3 regions of the Rossellomorea sp. DA94 genome follow, and region 3 is predicted to be linked to each of the others. Evidence: riboswitches for the same ligand, from Rfam matches in the RefSeq annotation. Region 3 holds a riboswitch; each other region holds the start of a gene.
The links. Region 3 has a riboswitch for cyclic di-GMP ahead of P8596_RS22670 (hypothetical protein). Riboswitches for the same ligand answer to the same signal wherever they lie in the genome.
Positions count from the first base shown of each region.

Region 1: linked by a shared signal. The riboswitch ahead of P8596_RS01250 (EAL domain-containing protein) and the one ahead of P8596_RS22670 (hypothetical protein) in region 3 are both predicted to bind cyclic di-GMP.
Region 2: linked by a shared signal. The riboswitch ahead of P8596_RS21145 (hypothetical protein) and the one ahead of P8596_RS22670 (hypothetical protein) in region 3 are both predicted to bind cyclic di-GMP.

Region 1 covers NZ_CP122397.1:215,017-225,665, forward strand. The annotation lists gene P8596_RS01220 (ABC transporter ATP-binding protein) at 1-835, shown strand, start outside; gene P8596_RS01225 (nucleotidyltransferase domain-containing protein) at 852-1,952, shown strand; gene P8596_RS01230 (FUSC family protein) at 2,138-4,321, shown strand; gene P8596_RS01235 (YqcI/YcgG family protein) at 4,473-5,168, shown strand; gene P8596_RS01240 (DUF4097 domain-containing protein) at 5,205-6,068, opposite strand; gene P8596_RS01245 (DNA-3-methyladenine glycosylase) at 6,296-6,880, shown strand; cyclic di-GMP riboswitch class II at 6,985-7,065, shown strand; gene P8596_RS01250 (EAL domain-containing protein) at 7,139-7,849, shown strand; gene P8596_RS01255 (ABC transporter permease subunit) at 7,980-9,959, shown strand; gene P8596_RS01260 (helix-hairpin-helix domain-containing protein) at 9,974-10,435, shown strand; gene P8596_RS01265 (divergent polysaccharide deacetylase family protein) at 10,574-10,649, shown strand, end outside.
Region 2 covers NZ_CP122397.1:4,068,989-4,079,637, forward strand. The annotation lists gene P8596_RS21135 (hypothetical protein) at 1-324, opposite strand, end outside; gene P8596_RS21140 (class I SAM-dependent methyltransferase) at 340-918, opposite strand; gene P8596_RS21145 (hypothetical protein) at 1,129-1,488, opposite strand; cyclic di-GMP riboswitch class I at 1,493-1,581, opposite strand; gene P8596_RS21150 (murein hydrolase activator EnvC family protein) at 1,753-3,111, opposite strand; gene ftsX (permease-like cell division protein FtsX) at 3,151-4,035, opposite strand; gene ftsE (cell division ATP-binding protein FtsE) at 4,025-4,711, opposite strand; gene cccB (cytochrome c551) at 5,282-5,596, opposite strand; gene P8596_RS21170 (YitT family protein) at 5,677-6,549, opposite strand; one part of gene prfB (peptide chain release factor 2) at 6,960-7,988, opposite strand; one part of gene prfB (peptide chain release factor 2) at 7,990-8,061, opposite strand; gene secA (preprotein translocase subunit SecA) at 8,399-10,649, opposite strand, start outside.
Region 3 covers NZ_CP122397.1:4,394,897-4,405,545, reverse strand. The annotation lists gene P8596_RS22685 (alkaline phosphatase) at 1-775, opposite strand, end outside; gene P8596_RS22680 (hypothetical protein) at 1,163-1,432, shown strand; gene P8596_RS22675 (efflux RND transporter periplasmic adaptor subunit) at 1,475-2,710, opposite strand; gene P8596_RS22670 (hypothetical protein) at 2,734-3,399, opposite strand; cyclic di-GMP riboswitch class I at 3,662-3,733, opposite strand; gene P8596_RS22665 (hypothetical protein) at 3,931-4,092, shown strand; gene P8596_RS22660 (helix-turn-helix domain-containing protein) at 4,243-4,656, opposite strand; gene P8596_RS22655 (hypothetical protein) at 4,853-5,041, shown strand; gene P8596_RS22650 (REP-associated tyrosine transposase) at 5,189-5,761, shown strand; gene P8596_RS22645 (hypothetical protein) at 5,863-6,345, shown strand; gene hutP (histidine utilization transcription antiterminator HutP) at 6,567-7,013, shown strand; gene hutH (histidine ammonia-lyase) at 7,247-8,779, shown strand; gene hutU (urocanate hydratase) at 8,772-10,442, shown strand; gene hutI (imidazolonepropionase) at 10,444-10,649, shown strand, end outside.

The sequences.
Region 1 (10,649 bases), 450 kb from region 3:
AGTCGTACACGTATTAGAGGAGTCTGCTGAATCTCCTGTCGTACATGAGTATACTCCTCTATTCAAAGGTTTAACCTCTATTGAATTCAAAAATGTGTCTTTCAGCTATGATGATGAAAAGAAAATTTTTGATCAATTCAGCCTTGCTGTTCCAAGAGGGGAAACATTGGCTATAGTGGGTCCGAGTGGTGCCGGTAAAAGTACGTTGTTAAATCTTCTGCAGGGGTTGTATACACCTCAACAAGGCACTATCCTAATAAACAAAAAATCAAGGGAGGAGTATACGCTTGCTCAATTGCGAAGTTCCATCGCTCATGTACCTCAGGAAACATTTCTCTTTGCAGGAACAATAGAAGAGAATTTGTTGTTAGCCCGACCGGGTTTGTCATATGAAGATATGGTGAGTGCTGCAAAATCAGCCAATATATATGAGTTTATTCGATCTCTTCCCAATGGTTTTGAAACAGAAATAGGGGAGAGGGGTATCAGGCTATCTGGTGGGCAGAAGCAGCGGCTGGCCATTGCCAGGGCTATATTGAAAGACGCGCCGATTCTTTTACTAGATGAAGCAACATCTTCTCTTGATAGTGAAACGGAATATCATGTGAAGAACGCTTTAAGATCTTTAATGACAGGGCGAACGACGATCGTGATTGCGCACCGGTTATCCACCATCCAGGAAGCGGACTCTATCGCAGTGATGGATGAAGGGAAAGTTGTTCAACAAGGCAGTCATTTAGACTTAATAAATGAAGAAGGTCTATATAAACGACTACATCAACTCCAGTTTTTTGAAGATGAAAAACAAACACATATTACCGCTGTAAACGCCTGACAGGAGGGGAATCACAATGGTCAAATCGCTCGTACACTTACTATATGAAAAAACTTCAACCCTGCCTAAAAACACATCTTATTACCACGGGGTCATTCAACAAATAGAATCTCACTCCATCTCCCCCCAGATCTATCACTTGTTGAAGGAGAATGGACACCTGGAAAAAACACCTTTATTCTTTCAAGTACGCCTAAAGCAAAAATACGATGAGGTGCTATTCCAAAATATCCTCATCAAAAGTGAAACAGACAAAATCCTCAACGGGCTTGAAAATAGGGCGATAGAGGCCATTCCTTTAAAGGGAGTATATTTCGCCGAGGAGTACTTCGGTCATCTGGCTGCAAGAGGGACATCGGATATTGATATTCTTATAAAGGAAGAAACGATTGAAGAAACGGTACAGCTAGTAAAGTCCTTAGGGTTCGAACAGGAGGAAGAATGGATCCCGGACCATTTTCATTGTTCCTTTAGTAAACGAATTCCGGGTTCACCTGTGCCACTTGTAGTAGAAATTCATTGGGGTATTGTGAAGGAAAAGACTTCATACTTAAAGATGGATCCCTTCTGGAAAGAGGCTACGTCTTTAGGAGGCCATTCCTACATTAAAAGATTGTCCAATCAACATACATTTTATTTCATTTGTCTTCATGGGTGGAGACATAACCTGGATTCTCCGCGATATTACCTTGATATCATTCAGTTGATTTACGGCATGAACGATCGAATAGATCTTCATCAATTATTTCAACAAGCCAGAAAAGATGGGACGTTGAAGAGGATGATTCGTACTCTTTCCATTGTATATGGTGAATATCCAATGCTCGAGAACATGATGAGGCTGCCTGTAAAAAGACAAATGAAGGGTAGGAAAGGTGGACTGTTCCACTATTGGGATTTCATCGACTTTCAATTCTTAAGCTATGACACATTTCAACATAGTGTGAGAGAGGTATACAATTGGTGCTTTCCTAGAAAGAAGGACATTTTTACGGAATTAAACAAAAAGGATCAAGAGTCTTCCTATTTAAATAGTATTATCCTCTTATATAAAGCAAGATTGGGAAAAGGAATAAAAGCAACGTATCTGTTAGTCAGTGGTGCCAAACAGCCTTAGGAGAAAGCACTTCCCTTTACCCAACCGCCCAAAACCCTTATAATCATACAAATAGATTCCGTTCTCTTCGTGCACCAGCGAATGTGAGTAACCTGCTGCTTCTTGCAGTACAGGTTACTTTTTTATTGGAAAGGGTACGATAAAAGAGAATGAAAAACGGTGTGTAGATAAGGGTTTGATGAGAGATGAAACATTTACATAGACAGCATATATGGCTGGGGAGGATCCTTGCTTCCGATCCCGGCAGAAAAAGATTTCAGCAGGCGGGTAAAGCTACGATCAGCTTGATATCGGCTGTGTTTACGATGCTTTTCTTATTGAAGCATTTCGACCATCCGTCCATCACCCCGGCCATTGTGTCAGGTATGGTGGGGATGCTCGGTATTTTTGTGGTCATGGATGATACGACGGGGAAAAAGAAGGTAACGACCTTGCTGGTTGGTGTTTCAGTTGCCACCGGGATTACACTGGGTTCGGCCTTTGCCCACTACAGTCTTGTGGTGAACGCTTTATTGGTAGGCGTCATTTTTAGCGCTTTTTACTTTTCACGCTTTGCCATCCGCTATTTTTCCATGGGAATGGCAGGGTTTATGTCAATTTATATATCGTCGATCTTACAGCTGGATGTAGCCCATCTAGGATGGTTTTACCTCGGGATCGTCATTGGGCTTGTGTTCGCGTTTGTTTATAACTTCATCATTTTTAAGGATTCTGTCCATATGTTAAGAAGGAGTATGCGTTCGTTTCATATTCAATCCAACTTGACGTTTACCATCTTAATGAAGATGATAGAGGATCCGAATACGAGCGGTAAGCGGAGAAAGCAATTGGATCAGAATGTACGAAGGCTGAATGAGTATGCGAGAAGCGTAGCGGGTGATATTAATGAGAATGATTTAAAGAAGCTGTGGCCGGGTATCGAAGCGTCACAACTTCGTTTATATGTCTTTGACACTGAAATGCTCATTCAGACTCTCACGGATTCATTGAAAAAGCTGAAGGACCTGGAAGCTTTGGAGGTCATGGAACTCAGGCGCCTGCTCGTATGGGTCATCCGTTCTCTCCGTGACGCCGAGGTACTGGCCCAGGATTATGATCCCCGCTCCCTTGAAGAGGCGGAAAAAGCCATCCAGGCCCTGCGTCTGATATTGTCGGAGGTTCTGAATCAAGAAGAGAAACCTGAAGGCTGGGTATACCTCCTGAGACGGATCGAGTCCATTGCGAACCATGTCCTGGAAGCGGCCATTACGATTCAGGAATCACTGAAAGTGTCTGAGTACAAGGAATCGACTGTAGAGAGCGATACTGAACCGGAGGAAGAAGACAAGGAAGATGAGTCTGAAGAGGACAAGAGTTTAAAACCGTCTACGCGTAAAGCAATACAGGCCTTGGTAGCGGGAACGCTTGCGATCATCGTCGGGGTTCTGATCGCACCTGCACAGCCGTACTGGGTCTTGCTTACGACCTTTATTGTTCAAATTGGCACTGAAACGGTAGGCAGAACGTATATGAAGGCTTTCCAACGGTCGATCGGAACGGTGATCGGGGCCATCATCGGATTTGGAGCCGCAAACCTTGTATCTGGAAATTCACAGCTGGAGGTTGTTCTCCTGTTTGCGGTCCTGTTCCTCGCCTTTTATCTGTTCCCGGTTTCCTATACATTGATGAGCCTTTTCATTACGATGCTCATCGCCTTTATGTATGACATCCTTCTCGGTGGAATCAGCATTCAGCTCATGGGGGCACGTGTCATCGATACGATTGCAGGAGCTATCATTGCCCTGATTGTCTCAGCGTTTGTATTTCCAAAAAGAACAAAAGACAAAGTCGCCGATAGCTTTGATGATTTCTTTGGGGATCTGGAAGGGTATGTTTCTTCCTATATTAACACCTTCATGGTCCCGGAAGACAAAGCGTTGACAGATCAAGCGTTTGATCTGGATCAGAAACTTCAGGCGATCAAGGATGAGGCACAATCCCTTCTGCAAAGACCCGGGTCTTTGACGAGGTCGGGAGTCGGGCGCTGGATTACCGTGGTGACGGCCATTAATTATTACGCAAAGCACCTGCTTGCTTCCTCCCATCGAAAGGTGCCGGCAACGGTTTCAGAGGAGCTCAGCAGTGCGTTTTCAGAAACGGAAGAAAAAATCTCTCAAAACATTGAGACGCTTCGGCAATTGTTAAAAGAACAGGGAAGTGCTCCCGTCATGTGGGATTTAAGCCCGGAGCGGGAAAGAATAGAAACCCAGGCTCCAAGCTGGCGTAAGTCCCAGGTGGACCTAATTCACCATTTCTATTATGTGTGGAGGATCAATCAATCGATCGTGGCACTTGGAGTGGAATTAGGGGCAGAGGTAAAGAAAGGGTAAAGCGGATTTCGCTTTACCTTTTTTTTTGGCCATGAGGTGTTTTTTGTCAGTAATTGTTTTAACCTGTCACAATTCGGGAAGAGCATACCATCGACATTAATTTGAGGTGGAAGAATTGACAGCGAACAGTTTACTACTGACAAAAGAAGATATGACAAACCCTGAGATTGTCCCTCAATGGGTTATAGAAGAATATAGGAACTTTCATGAGGTTGTAACTGACCGCACTTTCCCTTGTTACTTCGGGATGACCGGAGAGAAAAAGGGTGAGCTTCGGTATTCCTATATCAGTCATGACAATTGGGAGCATCTTCCCCAAACGATTCAGGAGTTCATCGACTTGTTTGATGTACCCGAAGGAGAACGCTTGATCCGTCACGGTTTCTTTTTATTTGTGGAGCCTGAAAGGGAGGAGAGGTCCGTCCCTCATTACAGAGATTATTTCTGGAGGATCCTGCAGTTTCTCCATGGTGAAGATAAGGAGGATTGGCCGGAAGATTATCCAGAGGACCCTGATCACCATTTGTGGGCTTTTTCCTTTGCAGGGGAACCTTTCTTCGTGTTTGGGAATGCCCCTGCCTACAAGCAGCGAAAGACGAGGGATCTTGGGAATAGCTTAGTACTGGGATTTCAGCCAAGAAGGATTTTTGAAGGCTTGGAGGGTACCTCCAAGGGGGGAATCATGTCCAGGGAAAAAGTAAGAGAGCGGGTCGAAAAATGGGACGGCTTACCGAAGCATCCTAATATCAGTCATTATGGGGATCCCGAACACCGTGAGTGGAAGCAGTATTTTATTGGGGACGATGTGGAACCGATTGAAGGGAGATGTCCATTCCATCATAAATAATGTAAAAGAGTGCCGGGGTGTTCCCGGCACTCTTCTTTAGTAGATATCTACATTTCCACTGGACACTGAAACATCAATGGTATATTTCCCGGAGCCTGAGACCCCTGAAATATCCCCGTCTTCTATCTTTTGATTTTTTAGAGGAAGATTGCAGGAGATATCTCCGCTGCTCGCCTGCCCCTTCAGTTTAAAGCTTGCTTTCTCCGGTAGATCAAGCTCCACTCCCCCTGAGCTGACATCGAATGTCATGTCTCCCTTTAAGGAGTCCATGGTAACCGTTAATTCCCCTGAGGATAAGTCGCCTTCAAGGGGACCTTCAAAGTTTGATAATTCTACATCCCCCGAACTGATATCCACTCTTCCATCCTTTGTAGTGAGACCGCTTGCGACCAGGTCCCCTGAAGAGCCATCATGTTCGAACACATTTGTCTCGATGTTTTTAAGCTGCATATTCCCAGATCCCATGTCAATGGACAGTTCATCGAGCTTCCATTTCTTTGAATCAGATTCTCCAGCCATCACAAAATTGCCGGCGCCAATATCGATTTCCATGCTGTTACTATATTCTTTCGGAACATAGACCGTAACGTTTGATTTGCGGTTGAATCCAATCCATTGATACCATTTATGCTTGACCGCTACGTCAATCGTATCTCCGTTCACCGCCAATGTCATTGTCCCTTTTCCCTCTATATCGACCTGTACTTCATTCTTGTCAGTTGGTATGACTTCTGTGTCGCTGTTTTCCAAGTCCAGGTCGATATGTTTGATATTATTCGTGACTTCAATCCGTTCTCCTGACTGACTTTCTTTTGCAAACAGTGATGTATTGTCATTTAGGATGACATAGAGCGTCCCCAATGCAAGCAGTGCAATCATGACGGCAAATGCGTTTTTCATTTCAATCCCTCGCTTTGGTTTGATTTTCCAATTGATACATTTATTTTAATGCAGTGGAGAGACTACGACAATGAGCCATAGGATTATTTTTGAATGGGACCAGAGGCGTAGGGTTGCCGGAATTGAAATATCGAGGCGTGGAATCTACTACAATCGTGGATGCTTGATTTAAATAGGCAAAGGTAGGGTACAAATAGATTAGACAATGCAGATAAGGAAGTGAAATCATGGAAGGAACACCTATGCCCCCAACCTTTTACGAGCAGCCGACGCTGGAGCTTGCCAAAGCTCTGTTGGGGTGCGTGTTAGTGAAAGAAACCGAAGAAGGGATCGCTTCAGGTTATATTGTAGAAACAGAAGCCTATATGGGGCCGATCGACAGGGCCGCCCACAGTTACGGAAACAGGCGCACAAAGCGGACGGAAGTGATGTTCCATGAAGCTGGCCGCATTTATACATACGTCATGCATACTCACTGCCTCGTAAACGTAGTGAGCGGAGAAAGGGAGAAGCCTGAAGCGATCCTCATCAGAGCCGTAGAGCCTCTTCATGGACAGGAGCTTATGGAAGCGAGGCGCCCCGGTCATGTGAAGAAGAATTGGACCAATGGGCCGGGAAAGTTGACGAAGGCTCTGGGCATTACCATGGAGGATTATGGGGGGAGTTATTTACAACCGCCGCTCATGATTACAGAAGGGTATCAACCTGAAAACATTTCCGCCGGGAAACGAATTGGGATTGATAACACAGGGGAAGCCAGGGATTATCCATGGAGATTCTGGGTTAGTGGCAATCCATTTGTTTCAAGATAGTCTTTCTTTATGAATTTTCAAATAATTTATGGAAAATACACCCCATAAGTACTAGTTATGTGGTATATTTTTCTTATAAGACAAATATCTTTATAAGCTGACCATTCGACTGGGGGCTTTGAACCTAAATGATAGATGGGCGCTTACATTTAGGGGAGCCAGTAGCGCAACCGACCACATGCGAACGCGGATAATGCGTTTTTGTGTGGTTTTTTTTGTGGGTAAGACCAAAAACTAAAGAGAGAGTATAGGGGTCCTATGAACATCTTTACTATTTTCCAAGACGACTTTATCTACCATGATTTTCAGCCATTATATGATATGGGTGAACATCGAACCCTCTATGCTTATGAGGGTCTTTTGCGAAATAAGTATAATGAAAATCCCGAAAGTGTATTTCAATCGGCCATGAAGGCCAATATCTTGTACAAACTGGATACGTTGTCCATTTCAAAGGCACTTGAAAGTTTTTCGGAAAACGGGATCGGGGACTGTAAACTGTTTCTCAATATTTATATCACCACGATTTTGCACCCGAGCTTTCACACCTATTTTTCCGATCTTATGGACCGCCATTCTGACATGAAGGGCCGTCTTGTGCTTGAAATTAATGAGTCCAGTGCGGAAGAGCTTTGGCAGAATCCGTTGTTGAAAGAGTCTTTGAAGGAACTGAAGCAATATGGTGTCTGGTATGCGATTGATGATTTCGGGCAGGGGACGTCTTCCATCAAGAAATCCATTGAATATGAACCGGAAATCATCAAGCTTGACCGCTATTTCGCCATGAATTTGGCACAGGATGAAAAGAAACAGCGGTTCCTCTCTTTTTTCAGCCAATTCTACGGCAGTGATACGTTGATTGTGTTAGAGGGGATCGAAACAAAACAGGATATGCAGGTGGCAAGGGAAATCGGGATAACGATTGGACAGGGCTTTTATTTAGGAAAGCCGAGCCGGTTATTGGCTTAGACGGTGAGAGTGACTCTGACATAGCGGGGTCACTCTTTTTGTTACCGAATTGTCAGATTTGAAATAAAATTGAAAAATTTTAACATTTCTATTAAACTGAGGAAAAAGAGAATAAAAGGGGATTCAATATATGAAATATCTCAAGTTTCCAATCAGGTTCATCTTTTATTATATTCTCGGTCTAATTGGGATCCTGGCCGTGAGTATTGCCCCGGAAGTGTTCAAGGAAAGAGGGCTGTATAATGTTGTTGGCTACTTGGAGGAGTTCATCAAGTTCATCTTTGTTTTCATGGATGGGGCCAATTGGAGTTATTCATATAAAGGGATTACCGTCAATTTCCTCGATATGCTTTGGGGACCATACCTGTATTCACTGCAGATTATTGGGGGAGCATTGGGCATAGGGCTTGGTATTGCCTTTATTCTTACCGTTTTCACCGTCTTTTTACCCCGACCGATCACATCGGTTCTTAAGAAAGCATTGAATCTCTTGGAGACGGTGCCTGATTTAATGTTTGCGTTCATGCTCCAGTTGATGATTGTCTATGTATTTAAATATTTCGGTGTGGAACTGATGAATTTTACCGAGTTCGGGGAGGAGAAGATCTTTCTTGCCCCGATGATTACGCTGTCGATCATCCCGATGATCTCTTTTTTCCGGATCCTCATTTTCATTATGGAAGAAGAGTTATTGAAGCCTCACATTGAATTTGCCCAGAGTAAGGGGATGTCGAAAGGGCGGATCCTCTTTTCACATGTTTTGAAAAATATCTCACCAAGTCTTTTCTATCATGGAAAGCTGATCATTTGGGGGATGCTGTCGAGTTTATTCATCATTGAAACCATTTTTAACATGAGAGGAATCACCTATTATATCATACAGGATTTCAGGCCGATGGTGATTGCGATCTCATTGATTATGATCTACACACCTTTTTTCGTCGTATACCAAGGTGTTTACCTGTGGATCAATCATGAGAGCAGTGAGGATCACACGAAATATAAACGGGATAAAACGAAATGGACTGAATGGAAGATATGGGGCTTTCTATCGACCCTTCGCAGGCTTTGGTGGCAGCACATGCATAATGGCAAGTTCGCGACCGGGTTCACGGTGATATTTGGTTTGATCGCGGCCAGCTTCCTTTATTCAACGTTGAAAGAAGAGCCCATCAAACAAATTCAATTTATGAAAAATGACGAGGGGCGGATCATCAGTGCCCCTCCTCATAAACCATTTGGGGACATGATTCTGGGATCTGATTTCTTCGGTTACAGTATTCTCGATCAGCTTATTGTGGGGGCGAAGTATACCCTGTTGTTTGCTTTAATTGTTGCTTCACTGCGGGTGATAGGGGGATTCTATCTTGGTATCGCCTATCATTTCCACTTGAAAGAAAGCAGGAAGAACTGGCTTGACCGCATGGTGGATTCGATTCACTTTCTTCCTTTAAGTCTTATCGCTTATCTCTTATTAAGACCGGTCCTTTGGGGGCTGCCTGTGTTGGGGTGGGATCACTCGATTTTTGAAAGATTGGTGTTCGAAGCCGTTGTCTTAACGATCCTTGTGCTGCCGTTGACCACTGTATTAATCGGGAATGAACTGAAATTAATAGGGAAGCAGGATTTTGTCTTGTCTGCGAAGCTCCTTGGAGGAAGCAACAAGCACCTGCTTTGGACGCATCTCTTCCCTCACCTGGCTCCAAGGCTGTTTATTATATGGGGACAGCAATTCATCCAGACGCTTCTTATCCTTGTGCATCTCGGATTATTTCATCTTTTCCTTGGAGGGACGATCATAACAGGCGGTCTGGTCCCGGATCCTCCGAAATCAGGAACATTTGAATGGTCGGGACTGATCAGTTCCACGAAGAATTCCCTTATGACAGGCAAGTACTGGATTGTCATTGCACCACTCGTTGCCTTCATGATCGCGATCATCGCCATGCAGCTGATTGTTCAGGGAGTGAAGGAAATCCAGCAGACGAAAGTCGGGGTGCTGGTGAACGACAAGCCAATCAAGACGAAACAAAAAATAGCAAAAAAGAAAACGAACCGTCCCGCGGTGGAAGACTTCCAATTTGTCCGCCAGCAAACCTTTAAAGGATAAGGAGGAGACGAAAGGTGAGCAGAAAAAGCCCTAAACTTCCATTGACTGATCAGGAGAGGTCAGCCCTCCGCAAAGCCAAGTTACGACTCGGCGATCTACATGAATGTTCTCCTGAACTTCTCCGGGAGAAACTGAACATTACAATGGAAAGATCCCGATATTTAGTCGGCATGTCCATATTTCAACAGATCCCTTCCATTGGACCCAATATGGCTCACAATGTTGTAGAGGATCTTGGATTTTATACATTTGAAGAAATCAAGGGAGAGAAGGGGGAAGACCTTATCATCGACTTAGAGAAGAAGTACGGTGTTTGGATGGACCCATGCGTGGAAGACTCACTCAGGTGTGTCGTCCACCACGCCAATTACCCTGAAAGCAGTAAGAACTGGTGGGACTTCACAACACAAAGAAAAACATATCGCCAAACCCACGGCTACCCTAAAGACCGTCCCACCAAAGCCTGGGATCAATAGGTCCGTCCCTCCTGAATTCCAAGCCGGGAAGCGTATTTACGCTTCCCGGCTTTCTTTTTTGCTGATTTTTGAGGGACGGACCTCCATTCGTATATCCTCATTAAAATGGACATCCTAAAGAAAAAGGAGTGATGCTATATGAGAACCCTTGTTATCTGTTTACTTATGACTTTTTCCATACAGATGTCCGCTTCAGCAAGAAACATCCTTCCTC
Region 2 (10,649 bases), 330 kb from region 3:
CCAGGCAATGACCAGGTGAGACGTCCTATCCACCCTTTTAACGAAAATGAATAAAAGCACTGTCAGCAAGCCTAACCAATACCCCCACATTCCACCATTGAAATAAAGGATCGTAATGGGATGTTCAATGACATTTTGAAAATCAACGAGAATGACACTCAGCTTCCAGATGACCAAGCAGTAAAAAACTCCATTTGAATACCAGTCGCTAGCCTTTCGATTCCAGAAGTAGAGGAAAAGAAAGGTCAAAATGAACGAGGCGATGATCGCTCCCCAGATTGATGGGAAAGTAAGAGAGCCTACGGTGTACCATCTTTCATCCATTCAGTTCTACACCTTTCATAAAGAAGTGTTTTTTCTCACAACGATATAGTATACAGAAGGATGCAGATGCCCCACTGTTGTCTTGAATCCTCCTGAATTGAGCTGACGTTCAAGTTCCTCAGATGGTATACGTTCTTCTAAAGGAGGACCCATTTCCGATTCCACCGCTTCCCAATCAAGAATCAACCAGATTCCATCGTCCTTCAGCATATCGTGAAGATCCTGAAAGACTTTGATCAGGTCCGGCACTTCATGTAAGACGAAGGCAGAAACGGCCCTATCCAATGTACTTTTGTTAAAGCTAAGGTATTCAAGAGACGACTTTACATACACGATATTATCTATGTTTTCTTCCCCAGCACGATGTTTAAGGTACTCAAGCATCTCCTGCTGCAGGTCTACCGCCTGGACCTTCGTCTCCACCTCTTTGGCAATCGGAAGGGTTAGATAGCCATTCCCGCAGCCTAGATCGGCAACGATATCCTCCTTCCTCAATTGAAGCAACTTTAATACATTATCCACTGGTACAAGCTCTTGTCGTTCCGGGTCAAGCAGCTTTGAAGCTTTGTGATGTTCGAATAAGTGTCCGGTCATGACGTTTCCTCCGTTCGAAATATATACCCTATTATGTATTAGTATCTTAAATTTCCATCATTCAGGCAAGTGATTTACTCATAGTGTATCCCTTACCGTCATGATTACAGACGGTGATAGTGCTCTTTTCCCGGCAAAAAAGGATCCCTCTCTGAAGGATCCTTTCGTATACGACGTGAAAATATGCTCCCCTGTGAAGGAATCTAAATCTTAAGCAGCTCTCAATCCTTCGAGGATGAGCATGAAGTATTTGACGGTATCTCCACCGCGTTGATTGATAATGTCAATGTCATGTAGAATCTTTTGTATCTCTTCGATTCCGACACATTCAATAAACATCTCACACACTTCTTCCGCAGAGTACTCACCAATATGAGTGTACTTCAATGCTGTGCGATTTCTTCTGCAGAAACTTCTTAATTGTCTTTTTATATCTGCTAACTCCAACATCATCATCCTTCGTACAGATTCAAATCCAACAAAAACGAACATTCCCAGAGAAAAAGCCCACCAAAAAGGCAGGCTGAATGATACTAGAAAAAGATTCGAATTAGTATTCATTGCTTCCATTGTTTTCGGTAACCCGGCGATCATTATTTTAATAAAAATGGTAGACCCGTGGTTTTGCGTCCTAATCTTTCAATTAGTTTGCCTTTTTCGAAAAATCACTTGAATATTGCCATTATACTAGAAAAATAAGGATATGAAAACAGTCTTTCGTAAACAAGTTGTTGATTTACCAGTTAACAATCTTTACAAGTAGTTGGAAGAAAGAGTTCCTCCGCCTTCACTCAAAAAAGTCCCCCTTCAAAATAGAAGAGGGACTTTTAAAACTTAAAAGTTAATATATTGACGTGGGTTAACAGCATTAGCGTGTGACGCACTCCATGAACCTCTGTATAGTTCAAAGTGTAAATGCTGTCCGAAAGAGTAACCTGTGTTACCCATGTAACCGATTTTGTCACCTTTATTTACTGCTTGTCCAGTGCTCACTAATGAAGAAGACATGTGGGCATACACAGTGGTAAACATTTGACCGTTAATAGAGTGAGTGATGTACACTACGTTACCGTAGCTTGAGCTGTAATGGCTCTTGATGACATAACCATCTGCTGCTGCAGAGATTGGAACACTTCCACGTGCCGCAATGTCTGTACCGTAGTGGAAACGTCGCTCACCATTTAAGACATCCCAACCAAAGTTGGTTGTGATTGTTCCACGTGCTGGTGCTGTCCATGCTCCTGCACTTACAGGGGCACTTGGAGCTGTTTCTTCAGGAGCTACTGATGCTGATGAAGACCCGCCGCTGCTGCTTGCTGTCGCCTGCTGTTGTGCTGCTGCACGCTTCGCCGCTTCCGCTTCTGCCTGGCGCTTACGTTCGATTTCACGCTGACGGGCTAATTCTGCCAGACGTGCTTGCTCAGCCTGGATTTCACCTTCAAGCTGATGTTCCATTTTTGAAAGTTCATCGGACTCTTTCTCAAGATCGGCTTTTTCTACTTTTAATGAAGCCTGTTGAGCTTCCAGCTGCTTAAATAATTCAGCTTTTTTAGCCTTTTGACTATCAAGGTCTTTCTTCAACGATTCCAAGTTTGCTTTAGACGATTCTAGATCAGCAAGCTCCTTTTCCACTTCCGCTTGCTTCTTCTCTAATTCCTCTTGATCACGTTTCTGTTCGTCCATGATCTTTTTGTCTGCACTTACAATGGTATTCACTGCTGTGACACGGTTGATGAAGTCTCCGAAGCTTTCCGCTCCTAGTAGTACGTCTAGGTAATTGGCAGAGCCGCCTTTTTCCTGAATGGCACGAGCACGTTCCTTCAGAAGTTCATTACGCTCTTCAATCTTCTTCTTTAACTCTTCAATATCCGCTTTAAGTTTATTGATCTTTGCTGTTGTTTCATCAATTTCTTTTGTTTTTTCGGCAATCTTCGTTTCTGTATCTTTTAATTTCGTACTGATTTCGGCAATCTGTGATTCAAGGTCTTTTTGTTTATTGATCGTTTGGTCGATTTGAGAATTTTTTTCACTAATCTTGCCATTGATCTCTTCTTTTTTAGATGAAACGTCGTCCTGCTGTTTCTTCAAGTCCTCCACGGAGGAGTTAGCGCTAGCAGTGGTTGCTAACGTTGGTAGACTTCCGATTGTTAATGCTGCTGCAATAGATAATGATATGAAATACTTCTTGTTCAAGCGGCATGCTCCTTTCAGCTTCTATCAACCTATCAAATTTTACACTTTTAAGAATTTACGCACAGACATAAAGCTTCCCCAAGCCCCGATCAGGCAACCCATTAATAGAATTAATCCGTTTACTTGATAGATAAAGGGGGTAAAATCTAATATCTGAATAAAATTGTTTTGTAGTTTTGGTTTAATAAATCCATAGGCATAGTAGTAACCTGTTGAGACAAGAGCGATCGGGATAATAGAACCTAAAATTCCAAGCCATAAACCTTCTAATATGAATGGCCAGCGTACAAACCAGTTGGTTGCACCCACGAGTTTCATTATCTCGATTTCCCTTCTTCGGGCGACAATGGTAATTTTGATTGTATTTGAAATAAGGAACATTGCCGTGAACAACAGACCGATGATCAATACAAGTCCAACATTCCGACTCATTTCCAGTACATTGAATAGTTTTTCAATCTTCGCTTCCCCGTAAAGGGCTTCATTGACACCATCAAACTTGCTGATTTGACCTGCGATTTTCCCGGTGTCCCTTGGATTGTCTGCTTTTACGATAAACACATCATATAATGGGTTATCTTGTTCAAACAATCTGAAATCGTCTCCCAGATCCTTGACGAGGTTCTGAAGTTCTTCTTCTTTGGAAGAATACTCAACCGATTCCACACCACTTATGTTTTGTATCTTCTTTTCTATTTGTTCAGTTTGGGATTTTTCAGTCCCAATTTCGAGTAAGACCCGTACTTCAACGTCTTTCTCAATATCAGTTGCTACCTTGTTCATGTTTAGCATCAAGACGATGAACACACCAACAAGTAGTAGTGTCACGGTAACAGCACTCACTGATGCGAATGTCATCCAGCCGTTACGACCGATGCTTTTGAAGCTTTCTCTAAAGTGGCGGCCATATGTTCTAGCTTTCATAACCGTAATCACCTCGCTGTTCGTCCCGGACAATCCGGCCATTTTCAATGGCGATTACCCGATGCTTGATCGTATTCACGATTTCCCGGTTATGCGTAGCCATGATCACCGTGGTTCCACGGTTGCTGATTTCTTCAAAAATGTTCATGATATCCCAGGATGTTTCGGGATCAAGGTTTCCTGTAGGCTCATCCGCGATCACAAGCTTCGGTGTGTTCACAATGGATCGAGCAATCGATACACGTTGTTGTTCCCCACCGGAAAGTTCATTCGGCAGCATTCTTGCTTTATGCTTTAACCCTACCAGGTCCAGTACTTCCATGACTCTTTTCTTAATCTGCTTTGGATGTTCTTCTATCACTTCAAGTGCGAAGGCAATGTTTTCATAGATTGTCAGCGATGGTAGAAGCTTGAAATCCTGGAATACAACCCCCACGTTTCTTCTTAAGTATGGAACTCTACTATTTTTCAGTTTTGCGAGATTGATACCATTTACAACGATATCTCCTTTGGAAGGACGTTCTTCGCGGTACATCATTTTAATAAAAGTAGACTTCCCGGCACCACTCGGCCCAACCACATACACAAACTCTCCTTGCTTGATGTGTACGTTAAAGCCATTAGCAGCCATGACACCGTTGCTGTACTGCTTGTAGACGTCTTTCATTTCTATCATTTTAAAATCACCTAATTTGTATTATGTAGTTACCCTCTTGGCTGTTATCGACATATGTACACGGCACGTAACCAAAGTCGTCTTTATCACCGTTAGACAAAAAATGGTGAAAAACCTCGAATTACGCTTCCGAAAATTATTATAACATCTCTTTATAGTAAGTTAAGGAAAAAAATTATTACATTTACATTTCAGAACCTGAAAAAATGTGAATTTATTACCTGTTTTGTTGTCGATTTTACCTATAATCAGATCATTTTATAGTTATTTATACCTAGTAACTAGTACTAATACTACATCCTATCGTATTGGGGTACCGTCGTGACAAACGCTAAGTTGATGGTAATCAGATTAAGTTACTAGGTTATAATTCTACCTGGTAGGGTGAATTACCATTACATGATTTCATGAGAAAAGGTTCTGTAACAAAGACTTAAAGAAGAATTGGGGAACAATTGTGGATATCTATTTAGAGGAAGTTTTGTCCATAAAACAACAGCCTCGATTGGGGAAGTTTAAGCAGATCTCGCCAAAAATAAAAGAAGAACCCATTGGATTCTTCTCCCAATCTTATTTCTTATTCGATAACCATTCTGCCACCGCTTCTGCTTCATCACCTTTAATGAGTCCAGGAGGCATTTGTCCTTTACCATTCTTGATGGTTTCAAGGATTTGATCTTTGCTTAGTTCTGCCCCAATATTTTTAAGGGCCGGCCCCATTCCGCCTTCAAGGTTCCCACCATGACAGCTGGAGCACTTATTATTCACGATTTTTTCAGGATCCATTCCGCCGGAGCTTGTTTCTGTACTGTCGCCGTCGTTACCACCGCAGGCTGCAAGTACCAATGAAGCGCCAAAAAGAACACCTAGCAGCTTTTTCTTCATTTTTATCCCCCTAGGAAACATATTTCAGAGTCACGGATCGGTTGTCAGGTCCGTCCCTCTATTACATAATTATACCAAGTTTAAACCCGTTTGAAACCTTCCCCCAATACTTCTGAAGCGTCCATTGTTACGACGAATGCTGAAGGGTCAATGGTTTTGACCAGTTGTTTCAGTTTTGTGAATTCTGTCTGGTCCACGACACACATGAGGATCGGGCGCTCGTCATCCGTATAACCACCGTATGCTGATAGTTTTGTCACTCCACGGTCTATTTTATTCAGAATTCCTTCACGAACTTCTTCCTGACGATTGGTAATGATCAGCGCCATTTTCGATCTGCTGATTCCTACTTGGACGAGATCGATGGTTTTACTTGTTACATATAAACCGATCAAAGCATATAATCCACGTTCAATATCGTAAACGATGGCTGCAGAAAGGACGATCATCCCGTCTATCAGGGCAACACAGGTTCCCAAGGACAGACCCGTGAACTTATTGACAATCTGGGCTGCAAGGTCCGTCCCTCCCGTAGAAGCTCTTCCACGAAATACGATCCCTAATCCAAGTCCTACTCCGATTCCCCCGAATAAGGCTCCAAGCAGGGGGTCCTCCGTCCAGGGTTTCCAGTCTTCGGTCAAGAACACGACCAGTGGTAAAAACACCGTACCGATAGCTGTCTTGACTCCAAATTGAAGACCAAGGAAGATCAATCCTGCTATGAATAATGGTATATTGAATGCCCACTGAACATATGCGGGCTTCCAGTCAAACAATCCATTCAGAATCGTGGATATCCCGCTTACTCCTCCTGAAGCGACCTCATTCGGCAGTAAGAAAACATTAAACGCAATGGCCACAATGGTTGAACCGAACACAACAAACAAATACTCTAACAATTTTTCTTTACGTGGATTAACTACCTGCTCACGACGCCTTTCCTTCAAACCCATCCAGTACGACTCCTTTAACCTATGTATTAATAGTATGAGTACAAACGCTTTCTTTGATGCAACTCTCCTCGAGGGACGGACCTCCGTAAGGGCACCCCTGGATTGTGAAGAAGTATACATATACATCCAAAGAAACGCAGAACTTCTGTTTTCATAAACCTGTGATGAAGAAGATGATATAGAGGGTGATACCTTCATCAGACCCTCCTGTATCAACCTTTGAGAGTATAGCATGGGCGCATAAAGGTGTAAATAACAGTTCAATAACGTGTTAAAGCATTAATGAGGTGAGGTTTGAGGGACGGACCTTGGCTGGGGGGAAACAGTGGCTTTATGGTGCTGATTAGAGGTCCGTCCCTCAAAAAAGCTGACCCCGCCAGTGGTTGACGGGGTCAGTTTTTTATCACGTATTACTTTATTTTGGATCGCAGGTAGGCGTTGATGAATGGGTCGATGTCACCGTCCATGACGCCTTGTACGTTTCCTGATTCTGTGTTGGTTCTGTGGTCTTTGACCATGGAGTATGGGTGGAAGACGTAGGAACGGATTTGGCTTCCCCATCCGATTTCTTTTTGCTCTCCACGGATTTCAGCAAGCTCCTGCTCCTGCTCTTCGATCCGCTTCTGATAGAGCTTCGCTTTCAGCATTTTCATCGCTGACTCACGGTTCTTGATTTGAGAACGCTCCGATTGACACGTTACCACCACGTTAGTCGGTAAGTGAGTGATACGGACAGCTGAGTCGGTCGTATTGATATGCTGTCCACCGGCTCCACTTGCACGGTACGTATCGATTTTCAGATCTTCCGTACGGATGTCGATTTCAATTTCTTCATTGAATTCAGGCATCACTTCACAAGATACGAATGATGTGTGACGACGGCCTGAGGAATCGAACGGTGAAATACGCACAAGACGGTGTACGCCCTTTTCAGCTTTCAAGTAGCCGTATGCGTTGTGACCTTTTATCGCTAACGTTACACTCTTGATCCCTGCTTCATCACCTGGAAGATAGTCGAGTGTTTCCACCTTGAATCCGCGTTTTTCACCCCAACGTGTGTACATACGGAGAAGCATGGAACCCCAATCCTGGGACTCGGTTCCGCCTGCACCGGGATGCAGTTCAAGGATCGCATTGTTTTTATCATGTTCTTCGCTTAGAAGAAGCTGCAGCTCGTAGTCATTTAAACGTTTGACCAAGTCAGCAAGCTCTTCTTCCAGGTCTTTTTGAAGTTCTTCATCCGGCTCTTCTTTGACCAGTTCAAGTGTCAATTCGAGGTTCTCTTGTGATTCAAGCAATGATTTGTATTCATTGACGAGTTCCTTCAAGCCGTTTCCTTCATTGATCAGTCCCTGTGCTGTTTGCTGGTCATCCCAGAAGTCGGGTTGGACCATGATTTCGTCCAGTTCCTGGATTCGTGCCTCTTTGTTTTCTAAGTCAAAGAGACCCCCTGAAGTCCGCTAATGTCTTAGCTGATTTTTCTAACTCTGCTCTGATTTCTGATAGTTCCATGTGTGGTCACCTCTATAGTTATTTGGGTTGTTGTTTTGTAAAAATCATTTTGAAGTTTGTATTAGACAGTAGTGTGATTTCCGCTGCAGGTGCTCGCTTTCCGCGGGGCGTGGCTTGAGCCTCCTCGGGCTAAAGCCCTGTGGGGTCTCAACTTCCACGCGTTTCCCGCAGGAGTCGAGCACCTTCCGCTTCAATCAATAGTGTTTTATCACTTGCCAATTTTACAAGTATATTCATTATTAATGCCTTCTAATTTATCTAACCCATAAAAAACGGAAAAGTACCTGGGATTTATTTTAGCAAAATAAGTCCCAGGTATCATCTCAAATCATAAAAATTATCCGGTTATGCCGTGGCAGTGTTTGTATTTTTTGCCGCTTCCGCATGGGCATGGGTCGTTGCGTCCGACGTCTGCTTGTTTGCGGACTGGTTGTTTTTTGGTTTTTGCTCCGTCTTCTTTCGGATTGACCGCTTGGCCCTTGGCCACTTCCTGGCGTTCCAGGTTGTTGCGGATTTCCGCTTTCATGACGTATTTTGCCACGTCTTCTTCGATGGCGAGTACCATGCTTTCGAACATGGCGAAGCCTTCATGCTGGTATTCACGCAGTGGATCATTTTGTCCGTATGCACGGAGGTGGATACCCTGGCGAAGTTGATCCATGGCATCGATGTGATCGATCCATTTCGTATCAACGGCGCGAAGCAGGATGACCTTTTCAAACTCACGCATCTGTTCCGGTGTCAGCTGCTCTTCTTTTTCATTGTAGCGATGCTGTACATCTTCAAAGATGAGAGCCATCATTTCATCGGCTTCTTTTCCACGAAGGTCGTCGACTGTCACGTCATTTTCCGGTAGAAGGTTGGCATTGACGTAATCCACGATACCTTGCAGATTCCAATTCTCCATCTCTTCTTCTGCCGTATGAGCCGCTACCTGGCGCTCGATGACTGATTTAATCATGCCTTCAACGATGTCACGAAGGTTTTCGGAATCGATGACTTCGTTACGCTGCTTGTAGATGATTTCACGCTGTTGACGCAGGACATCATCATATTGAAGAAGCTGTTTACGAGCGTCGAAGTTGTTTCCTTCCACTCGTTTTTGAGCCGATTCGACAGCACGGCTGACCATTTTACTCTGGATCGGCTGGGAATCGTCCATTCCAAGACGTTCCATCATGCTCTTCATGTTGTCGGAGCCGAATCTTCTCATCAATTCATCTTCCATTGAAAGATAGAATTGAGTCACCCCTGGATCTCCCTGACGTCCGGAACGTCCACGAAGCTGATTATCGATACGTCTTGATTCGTGACGTTCCGTACCGATGACGGCAAGACCGCCAAGATCGATGACGCCTTCGCCAAGCTTGATATCTGTACCACGACCGGCCATATTCGTGGCGATCGTCACAGCACCAGGCTGACCCGCTTCTAAAATGATTTCCGCTTCACGGCCATGGTTTTTCGCATTCAACACGTTATGGCGTACGCCTTTTTTCGTGAGGAGCTTAGAAATCAATTCTGACGTTTCAACGGCAACCGTACCGACCAGTACAGGCTGTCCTTTATCGTTACGTTCTTTGATGTCTTCCACTACGGCGTTGAACTTTCCTTCGATGGACGCGTAAATTAAATCGGCGCGGTCATCACGAACGATCGGTCTATTCGTAGGGATGACAATAACGTTCATATTGTAAATATTACGGAACTCTTCTTCTTCCGTCTTCGCTGTACCCGTCATACCAGACAGCTTTTCATACATACGGAAGTAGTTCTGGAACGTGATCGTTGCCATCGTCATGCTTTCATTCTGAATTTCAAGACCTTCTTTTGCTTCAATCGATTGGTGAAGACCGTCACTGTAACGGCGGCCTTTCATCAGACGTCCCGTGAAGGAGTCAACGATGACGATTTCGCCTTCCTGGACAACATAATCCACATCACGGTGCATACTTACATGAGCTTTCAACGCCTGGTTGATGTGGTGGTTCAGGGTTACGTGTGAAATATCAAACAGGTTATCAATATGGAAGGCTCTTTCCACCTTGCTGATTCCATCTTCCGTTAATTGAACACCTTTTGTTTTTTCATCATATGTGTAATCTTCTTCTTTTTTCAGAGTACGTACGACCGCATTCGCCTGGATATAAAGCTGAGGCGTGCGCTGGGCGTTACCTGAAATGATCAATGGTGTACGTGCTTCATCGATCAAGATGGAGTCGACCTCATCAATAACGGCAAAATGAAGGCTGCGCTGAACCATTTGGTCTTTGTAGAGGACCATGTTATCACGAAGGTAATCGAATCCGAATTCGTTATTCGTACCATATGTGATGTCCGCACTATATGCTTCGCGTTTTTCATCTTTAGACATTGAGTTGAGATTGAGCCCAACAGTCAGTCCCAGGAAATTGTACAGTTTCCCCATTTCCTCCGCATCACGGCTCGCCAGATAATCATTGACCGTGATGACGTGAACGCCTTTTCCTGTGATGGCATTTAAGTAAACAGGCATCGTCGCCGTGAGGGTTTTACCTTCACCGGTTTTCATCTCGGAGATGTTCCCGCCATGAAGGGAGATACCACCC
Region 3 (10,649 bases):
TGGCTGCACGGGTCATCTCTGCAAGGGAAGGTTCATCAGGATTCAGCTGAGAACGGTCCAATTCATAAGAGATATCCTCGTCAGCAAACACGCCCCATAGCTTAGGTGAGGCCGATCCCCTTAGAAGTCCGTCCCTCTTCTGAACCAACTCATATCCGGAAGAATGGATCTCTTTATAGAGGTTTTCTCCGTCTTCACGGCTGACCTGCTTTGTTTTCAGCATGCCGTCATCGTCTTTGGTGGGCTCCTTGGTTTGAGGCTTTAGCCATGCTCCGCCTCCGCCCAGTACGACATCCAGCCCTTGGTACACCTGCTGTTCACCGATATCCCCGAATTCATCCCGGTTCAAGACATGGGACGTGAACGCAGCAGGGGTGGCGTGCTGGATGGGGGAGGTGGAGACGATGCCGGTCTTGTAGCCGGACAGCTTGGCGCCTTCCAGGACGGTCAGAACGGGCCGCCTGTCGGGGTTCATTCCTATATAATCCGCTTTCGTTTTCACACCTGTCGCCATGGCGGAACCTGCTGCAGCGGAATCGGTGATGGCGGACTGGGCGGAATAGGTCCGGACACCGCCTCTCAGAATCGTATCGAGCTTGAGGTCCGTCCCTCGATACCAGCGGGACAGGGTGAGGATGTCGGAGTTGGTGCCGTCCATGATCATGAGGATGACGTTTTTGTGGGGTGGTGTGGCTGCGGTTGTGGAGGGGGTGGGCAGGGTTAGGGTAAGGGTAAGGAGTGATAGAAGGATGGTTAGCTGTTTGATTGTTTTCATGGTGGATTCGGGCTCCTTTTCTTTAGTGTAGGGATAGTATTTGTTGGTGGGTGAGGAGTATGTATAGGAAAGGGGGTTTTCGCGATCTTTTTATCTGTTGTACAATGAAAATAAAAAGGTTTGTGGAAAGACGTGTTGAAAAAGAATGGTATCTTTATTTTTTCACTGATAGTGGTTGTGACCATTTTAGTGGTCTCGCATACTTCATTTGATGCAATAGCATTACTGGGGGTAGTGTTCGTCATCTTTATGATTCCTACCTTAAGGGGGATAATAGTTAAAGACAATTTTCGCAAAGTCAAAGCGGCTATTTATACCTCCATCTGTTTTACCATTGGATTATTCATTTTTTATTTCGTCGTGTCTCTTTTTAGAGGGGATGCTTATATGGTTGAGGGTGAATATTTTCTATCTTTGATAGTGGTGCTTTTACTTAGTCTGCTCGGTAACTTTGTGTATGGTTTGCCTGCTTCCTTGGTGGCGGAGGGCATTTCCATGAAGGTTTTGAGGAATCGCAGGTGGGTGTCGGGACTTATACATATTGGATTTGGAGCGTTGACCTACTTTATTTATCCTGGAATCTCATTGCCTGCAGTATGCTGTTCGGTCATATTCTTTCTTTGGGATGAAAGAATGAGAATGGATGATGGAAGTTGAAAAAAACCAAGAATGCAGAGGCATTCTTGGTTTTTTGTCATTTTATTTCCGTTCCAATATCCCCAACAATAAATTCTCAAGAATCGTCGGACGATCGAATTTCTTCAAATCCCTGAGTTTCACTTTATCCCAATCAAGGGCCGTGATGAATGCAGCACCTTTTTGTAAGGCCGGGATCTCTTCAGGATAGACAATATAGTATTCCCCTGCTTTTACTCCGGATTTGATTTGCTGCTGTCCGCCCACTGTAAGTCCGGTTTCGACTTTTCGTTTTTCGACGGTTCCTTTTGGTGTTAAAATCCAAATGTATTTGTATTCCCCATCTTTTTCAACAGCCGTCATTGGGACCACAAATGCGCCCTTTACTTCATCCGTGATGATGGATAGGAAGACATGGTGTCCTGGAAGCAGTTCGTTTTTTGTGTCCTGCAGTTTGATTTCTACAGGGTACAGACTGTCGGTTTGGATGTGAGGATCATTCTTTGGCAAGGTTGCTACCCGGGTAACGATTCCTTTTTGGGTCTTTTTCTCAACATCAGATTGAACGGTTGCGCTCATGTTTTCATCGACTTTGACGATTTCTTTTTCCGTCAGGTCGGTTGTGACGATGGTGGACTGCGATGCAATCGTGATCAATGGATTGTCGATGGCATGGGAAAGGTCCTTGATGGTTCCGTCCACGCTGCTTTGGACGGTCAGGGTCGTTTCGTATGATTCGATATCCTTGATTTGGCGCTCGAGATTGTCGATTTGGCTTTCAAGGCGATCGATTTCCAGCTCTTTCGCGGCAATCTCTTTTTTTAAATCATATTCCGATTGAAGGGCACTGGCGTCGATGGGAATTTCTTTATCATCTGTAGACCCTGATGGGAGGGATGATTCAAGTCGCTTCAGGTCGGAAATATTGTTTTCGATGCTGTCGATTTCGTCTTCGAGTTGATCAGCTTCTGATTCCAATACGCTTTTTTGCTGAGATTGATCGGTTACTTCATATTCATAGAGGGGTGTTCCGGATTTGACCTGATCCCCTTCTTTGACGAGGAACTTTTTGAAGGAACCGAATTCATCGTTAAAATAGATGTAATTTTCTTCTTCGGAAGCGACGACTCCTGCTTTCGGCATTTCTTTGGCGAGAGCCCCTTTGTTAACGGGTTCCCATACGGCGACACGGACTTCCCGGTCGACTTTACTGTCCGCTTTTTCGATGAGATATGTATTGGCACCTATAAAAAGGAGCGAGACAGTGAGGGTGGTATAGAATATGCTTCGTTTGTTCATGATTGTTCACAGCCTTTAAATAGTTAGATTAGAGTGGATAAATTCAGGAATGCAAGAGATGCAGTAGCAGCCCAGAATAGTAGATTCGTTAACAAAATCACGAGCCAGATGAGCCAGTTTTTTTGTTGGGTGAGCTTTTTGACACCTTTGTATTGAATATAGAAAACCCATATCTTAAATAGGGAGAAACAGCCCAGGAAATAGATGACCCATGGTTTATCGGTTAAGTATTGAGCGATTACTCCGAGTGATAGGGGCGATGAGAACCAATCAAGTGAAAGGAAAATGGATAAAGGAATGTACGTTAGTCTTTCAATTAATAAAATGATAAGAACTAAGCTTTGCGTGATAACAAGCTTGCGATATTCACCTTCGTCTGAAATGGTCCAGAATATCAGAGCTGGTACAAACAGAATTACAGCCGCATATAATATTCCAGAAATGATTCTTCCTAATAGAAACAAGAACTTTTCCATCTCAAATGTGAAGGGCGAAAGTTTCGTCAGTTCCTTTGAAAGAGGATCCATTCCGATTCCAAAGGAAGAAATGAGGCCAAAGACAAGGGCTGACAATAGAAAGATAAGGAGAATTTTTTGTTTATATCCTCTTAATACTTCCATTACCTTTAATTGATAAAAGAAGTAGGATGGTTGTCTTAATCCCCTGATGAGTTTAACTTCTTTATGCATAAATGGTTGCCTCCAACTAGTTTAGATTACTCCTCTTATTCTATCGAAAAACCCCGAAAGTTTCCATAAATTGTAGAATGAAAATTTATAAAATTAAAAAAGCGCCTCAAGACGCTTTTACATGTTGTACGTTAAAAATGTTGTGCCCGCAATAAGCGCGACAGTAAAAACAAATAAACTTATGTACATCCACATTTTTCGAGCTTTCTTCTTTACTACTATTTCTTCCGGTGTCAAAAACGACAAAATAATTCCTCCTTGGTTTGGTAGCTGACTGTGATAGCCCCTTTAGCTTTGGCGTCATCACCTTTCGATGATTTTGCCACTTTTCATGGCCATACCACTATTATATCGACAAAAAGGTAGAGAAGTTGAATAGTTATATAGTCATATTTTAAGACAATTCTCATAAATTTCATCTTCCATTTAGTGGTTTTTTCTGGTAATATAGCATAAAATTGATGTTTGAAATGCCGTCTAATAGTGTAATAAAGTGATATAAACTGTTTAATGATGTAGGAGGTTGTCATTTTGAAAAGAAATGTGAACGGTGATCAGCATATTCTGAATGTGATCCAAAAAGCGTTCGACAAAGGTCAACAAGGAAACATGGACACCAACACCATGATCCACTGGCTCAAACAAGAACTTCAATCAGGATACACCATAGATACAAATCAAAAAGCGCTCTAGACCCCAATATCGGGTATCTAGGCGCTTTTTTTGGTAGGTGACCTCACCAGATAGAGGGACGGACCTCACTTTTATGAGTAGATAGGAACGGAAACCCCGGTATAACAGGGTTTAAGTTGCGGATAGTGAGGTCCGTCCCTCCCAAGGATTCTACCATCCCTTCATTGTCTGATAGAAGTGGTTCACGTGGGCGATGAATTTTTCTTTGCGCTTGTCTGTGAAGTAGGAGAGGGATGAAAGGGTTCGTTTGAATTTGGGGTGTTCCCCGAGGGTTTTCAGGATTTCTTTTGTTTCTCCGTCTTCAAAGGTTTCTCTCAGAATCATGGGGTCGTGGCTCTGTCCAAGGCCGTCGCTTTCCTCACCTAACATGATCCGGTTCATTTCATAGGTCGGGATTTTATAGACTTCCTTAAAGGTAAGCAGCATCTTGTAGGGGATGTCCCTTTCACCATTTTCGTAGTTTGATAGTGCGTCCTGGCTGATGTTCAGGCGAAGGGCAGCTTCTCTCTGGGTAAGCTCGAATACATCATTGCGATAATGCTGTAATTCTACATGTAAATCCATTGTTTTCACCGACTATCCCTTTTTTCTTCAAGATAAAGCTTTTATGTTCATGTATTAGGAAATTACACGTTTTGAAATCGTTATTTTGATTACGATTCAAGGTAATTTGGAAAAGGTATACAAAATTACAGGAAAACGTATTAAAATGTAAATATAATTGTAATTTTGTCGAATTGGGGGAAAAGGTGGAGATAGAGTGGGGGAACAACCAAAAGGAAGAGTGGCCAGTCTTTCAACAAGGGGAGAAAAGAAAGTCATCACATGGATCCAGATGAAACCGGAGTCGAATTTGATATTCAGTACGAAACATCATGGCAAACAGCGAATCATCTACTACACACACAGAAGCATCACCAATCTTGACTACGACAGAAGAGAGAGATAGGAAGAGGGACGGACCTCGCTACCCGTTTCATTTACAGAGATTTGTGAATGAATAGAGGTCCGTCCCTCAATAAAAAAGAGGATTTTACGCATTTGTGTCGAATAGGTAAAGTGTAAGATTAGGAGATTTAAGAAAAGGAGTGATGTTATGGTTCGAACGCCTCGGAATTGGAGTCCGGGAACGACGTATCATGTGACGGCGAGGGGGAACCGGAAGCAGGATCTGTTTCATGATGATGAAGACCGTAAGAAGTATGTAAGGTATTTGCAGGAAACGAAAGATAAGGACCCATTTACCATCCACGCCTACTGTTTGATGTCCAACCACATTCATCTGCTGATCGAAACCCACGATGTTCCACTGGAGAAAATCATCCGAATCCTTCACACCCGCTACGCCGTTTATTTCAACAAGAAATATGATTATGTCGGGCATGTGTTCCAAGGGAGGTATGGATCGACCAAGATCGATACGCCATCCTATTTTATTAAAGCGAGCAGATATATCCACCACAATCCGGTTGAAGCGAAACTCACCATCCACCCCGAGAAATACCCCTGGAGCAGTTATCCTTTCTACATCCATTCCATTGATAACCCCTTACTTTCCAAGGAACGCACCCTCAATTACTTTCCGGCTCCACAAATCAGCCGATATAAGGAATATGTTGAAAAGGGCGCACCAAAAGAAGAATTCCATAAAAATACAATTAAAAAGTGAAAAAAATAAAATATTTTTGGAAAAATATAGAGGGATTTGTGTCATGGTGTCGAAATTCATAATCAGTAGGACAAAATTCCTATTTCAAGGAGGAGGAAAGTATGAGAAAAGAATTTCTTTTAATATTCGAGGATTTTCACGTTTCCAAGAGAATCGTCAAGAAATCAAAAAAGCATTTAGTCGTTTTTCAGGGGCAGCATTATTACAATAAGTTGGTCGTGGTGAACCGTCCGCCGGGGTTTTCTCATGCCCTTGAGAGTATCATGTACTCTGATAAGATTCTTGAAACAGTCGGGTTCACGACATTGTTTGCCGTTCCCGTCGATCGGAGTCACTCCATCCCGTTCAAATTTGTCCGGATAGGCGACAACACACCAAAGGATTGCAAGATTGTACTCGAAAAGCGGGAGGGAACGGAGCAATTGAATATCCAGCCCCTATACCCTGTAGACGGTCCGATAACGAGCGAAGACAAACAGGACATCCTATCCTACTTAAGCCTGAAGTCCGATGACGGAACCGTCACCTACCTCATGAACAATCCCCAGGTATTCAAAGGAAAAGGAAAAAAACAAGAAGAGTAAAGGAGGAATGAGGCGAACCTGAACAGGTACGTCTTTTTTTGAGGGACGGACCTCCACCAGCTCTCCTGCTATTATCCTTCAAAAACCCTTTACCACGCTACCAAACTACCTCTCTAAGTTTCTAAAATCACTCTTTTTTTCGTTGACCTCTTATGAATCAGACCATACAATAATAGTAGTTGTTAGTATTTTTAGAATTTTCACGAAGGTGCGAATGCCACTTGAATAAGACAGATCATACTCGTATCGGAAAGAACGCCATGCTCCTTCTCCTGTTAGACAGGGAAGAGGAAGAGTGGAACCGTCATTTCAATGAGCTGAATTGGAGTTACTGCACCGGTAAGATCGGATCGATGGACAGCCAGAAAATCGTGGCCGCGATAGAAACAGCGGCAAAGCGGAGTGACCTGGTCCGGGAAGATCTGTACCGGGAGATGCATGCTTTGTACCACGCGATCATGGAAGCACTGACAGGGGTCACCCGCGGTCAGACTCAATTGGGCGAGATTCTGCGGACAGTGGGCCTGCGCTTCTCCGTTGTGAGAGGGACTCCGTATGAAAGTGAAGAGGAAGGCGAATGGATCGCCGTCGCGTTATATGGAACGATTGGTGCGCCCATTAAGGGGTTGGAGCACGAAACGATCGGACTTGGAATCAATCATATTTAAATAATGAGAGCCTAGAGATATTAGTTGAAAGGAGGCTCGACCAAAGGCAGAAGTCTGTCTTTGGTCGAGCCTCCTTTTTGTGTGGACGCAGGAACCTACGAAGGGGTCCGTCCCGCAGCAGGTTAAAGCAAGAAAGCAAAAAAGTCAGTAATAACGGTAAAGACAGTGGGAACGAACCGAAAATAAGTGATTTTCAGAGGTCCGTCCCTAAAAAATAGAAGGAGTGAACCAACATGGTGGAGTTGACGGGTTGTAGTTTGAGTTTGGATGAGGCGAAGCGGGTGATTTATGGGAAGGAGCCTGTGGAGCTTTCGCCGCTTAGTATGGAGCGTGTGCGGAAGAGTCGCGAGGCGGTTGAGAAGATTGTGAAGGAGAAGCGTGTGGTGTATGGGATCAACACGGGCTTCGGGAAATTCAGTGATGTGCTGATCGATGCGGATGACGTGGAGGAGCTTCAGTTGAACCTGATTCATTCTCATGCGTGTGGGGTTGGTGATCCATTCCCGGAGAACGTTTCACGTGCCATGCTTCTACTGAGATGTAACGCTCTTTTAAAAGGGTATTCAGGGGTTAGACCGGTCATTGTCGAGCGCTTAGCGGAATTCTTGAACAAAGGAATTCATCCGGTGATACCTCAGCAGGGTTCACTTGGAGCAAGTGGAGACCTGGCGCCACTTTCCCATCTGGCACTGGCGCTAATGGGTGAAGGGGAAGTCCACTATCAAGGTGAAGTCCATCAGACTCTCCCTGTCCTCTCAAAAGAAAACATCTTCCCGATCCAGCTTCAAGCGAAAGAAGGATTGGCACTCATCAACGGAACCCAGGCCATGACAGCTATGGGCGTGATCGGATACCTGGAGGCGGAGGAACTCGCCTTCCAAAGTGAGATGATTGCCAGTCTGACCTTGGAAGGATTAAGAGGAATCATGGATGCCTTCGACGAAGATATTCATTTAGTAAGGGGATATCCTCAACAGGTCGCTACGGCTCAAAGAATCAGAGACTACTTACAGGACAGCAAGCTCACAACGAAACAGGGAGAGCTCCGGGTGCAGGATGCGTACTCTCTAAGGTGCATCCCTCAGGTTCACGGAGCCTCCTGGCAGGCCCTTGACTATGTAAAAGAAAAACTCGAAATCGAAATGAACGCGGCAACGGATAATCCGCTCATTTTCGACGATGGAGAAAAGATCATCTCAGGAGGGAACTTCCACGGCCAGCCGATCGCGTTTGCCATGGACTTCATGAAGATAGCCGTCGCGGAACTCGCAAACATTTCAGAGCGACGGATTGAACGCCTGGTGAACCCGCAGCTCAATGACTTGCCACCTTTCTTAAGTCCCCAACCGGGACTACAGTCAGGTGCCATGATCATGCAATACTGCGCGGCATCACTAGTATCCGAAAACAAAACCCTTGCCCATCCGGCGAGCGTCGACTCAATTCCGTCATCCGCGAACCAGGAAGACCACGTCAGCATGGGGACAATCGGATCACGTCACGCATATCAGATCCTGCAAAACACAAGAAGAGTCCTCGCCGTCGAGCTCATCTGTAACCTGCAGGCAGCGGAACATCGAGGGACGGACCTCATGGCAAGCAAGACAAAGCAATTTTACGAAGCAGCGAGAAAGGTCATTCCTTCCATCACAAAGGACCGCATCTTCTCGAAAGACATAGAAAAAGCCAACGAGTGGCTGCAACAGACAACGCTAAGCACACTGATCAAACCAACCAAAACAAAGGAGGAAACGACAAATGGTTAAGGCAGACAAACGAATCGTACAAGTAAAAAGAGGGACGGACCTCGAATGTAAAGGCTGGGAGCAGGAAGCGGTCCTTCGCATGCTCTACAATAACCTCGATCCCGAAGTGGCAGAAATTCCCGAAGAGCTAGTCGTATACGGCGGAATCGGGAAAGCGGCCCGTAACTGGGAGTCCTTCGACGCCATCGTCCACACACTAAGAAATTTGGAGAACGATGAAACCATGCTCGTCCAATCCGGTAAGCCGGTTGGGGTGTTCAAAACCCATAAAGCGGCTCCGAGAGTCCTGCTATCGAACTCAGTCCTCGTGCCGAAATGGGCCAACTGGGAGCACTTCCACGAGCTTGATCAAAAAGGCCTAATGATGTACGGTCAAATGACGGCGGGAAGCTGGATCTATATCGGAACACAAGGGATCCTGCAAGGGACGTACGAAACGTTCGCGGCACTGGCGAAGAAGCATTTCAATAACTCCCTTAAAGGGACGATCACCCTTACAGCCGGCTTAGGCGGAATGGGTGGAGCGCAGCCACTCGCCGTCACCATGAACGGAGGAGTGGTGATTGCAGTCGACGTGGACGCAGAGCGCATCCAAAAGCGCCTCGACACGCAGTACTGTGATGTGAAAACCGATTCCATCGAAGAAGCATTGATGATGGCGTATGAAGCACGTGACCAGGGCAAGGCACTTTCTATCGCTCTCCTTGGAAACGCAGCCGAGGTTCATCATGAACTCCTCAAGCGTGACGTTAAAATCGATATCGTAACCGACCAGACATCAGCCCACGATCCACTGAACGGCTATGTCCCTGAAGGATATACACTCGAAGCCGCTGCAGAGCTTCGCAAGCAGGACCCGAAAACTTACACAGCACTATCACAAAAAAGTATGGCCAAACACGTGGAAGCGATGCTCGAGTTCCAACACCGTGGCTCCATCGTATTCGACTACGGCAACAACATCCGTCAAGTAGCGAAGGATGAAGGGGTTGACAATGCCTTTGATTTCCCTGGATTCGTCCCGGCATACATCCGTCCGTTGTTCTGTGAAGGAAAAGGACCTTTCCGCTGGGCGGCACTGTCAGGTGACCCAGAGGACATCTATAGAACAGATCGTCTGATCAAAGAGCTTTTCCCTGAAAACGAAGCCCTGAATCGCTGGATCGACATGGCCCAAGAGCAGGTGGCATTCCAAGGCCTTCCTTCCCGCATCTGCTGGCTGGGCTATGGTGAGCGTGTAAAGATGGGTCTTGCCATCAATGAATTGGTCAAGAATGGCGAGCTGAAAGCACCGATCGTCATCGGCCGTGACCACCTGGACTGCGGATCCGTCGCTTCACCGAACCGTGAGACGGAAAGCATGAAGGACGGCAGTGACGCAGTGGGAGACTGGGCGATCCTGAACGCTCTTATCAATACAGCGGCAGGCGGCTCGTGGATCTCCTTCCACCACGGCGGGGGAGTTGGAATGGGTTACTCACTGCACGCCGGAATGGTCGTTGTGGCAGACGGGACCGACCTGGCCAAGGAACGCCTCGAGCGAGTCCTGACAACAGACCCTGGAATGGGCGTCATCCGCCACGTCGACGCAGGATACGACATCGCTGAAAAAACAGCCGAAAAACACAATATCCACATCCCAATGAACAAAGGAGGAGAATAAGATGACCACTACACAATTCGACACCATCATCGACAACATCGGCCAGCTCCTGACAATGGATCACGGGGACGGACCTCTGAAAGGGGAGGCAATGAGCAGACTTCCTGTCCTGGAAAAAGCGGCACTTGCCATCAAAGACGGCCTTGTCGCCTGGATCGGCACACACGAAGAAGCACAAACTCTCAAAGCGACAGAACGGATCGACGC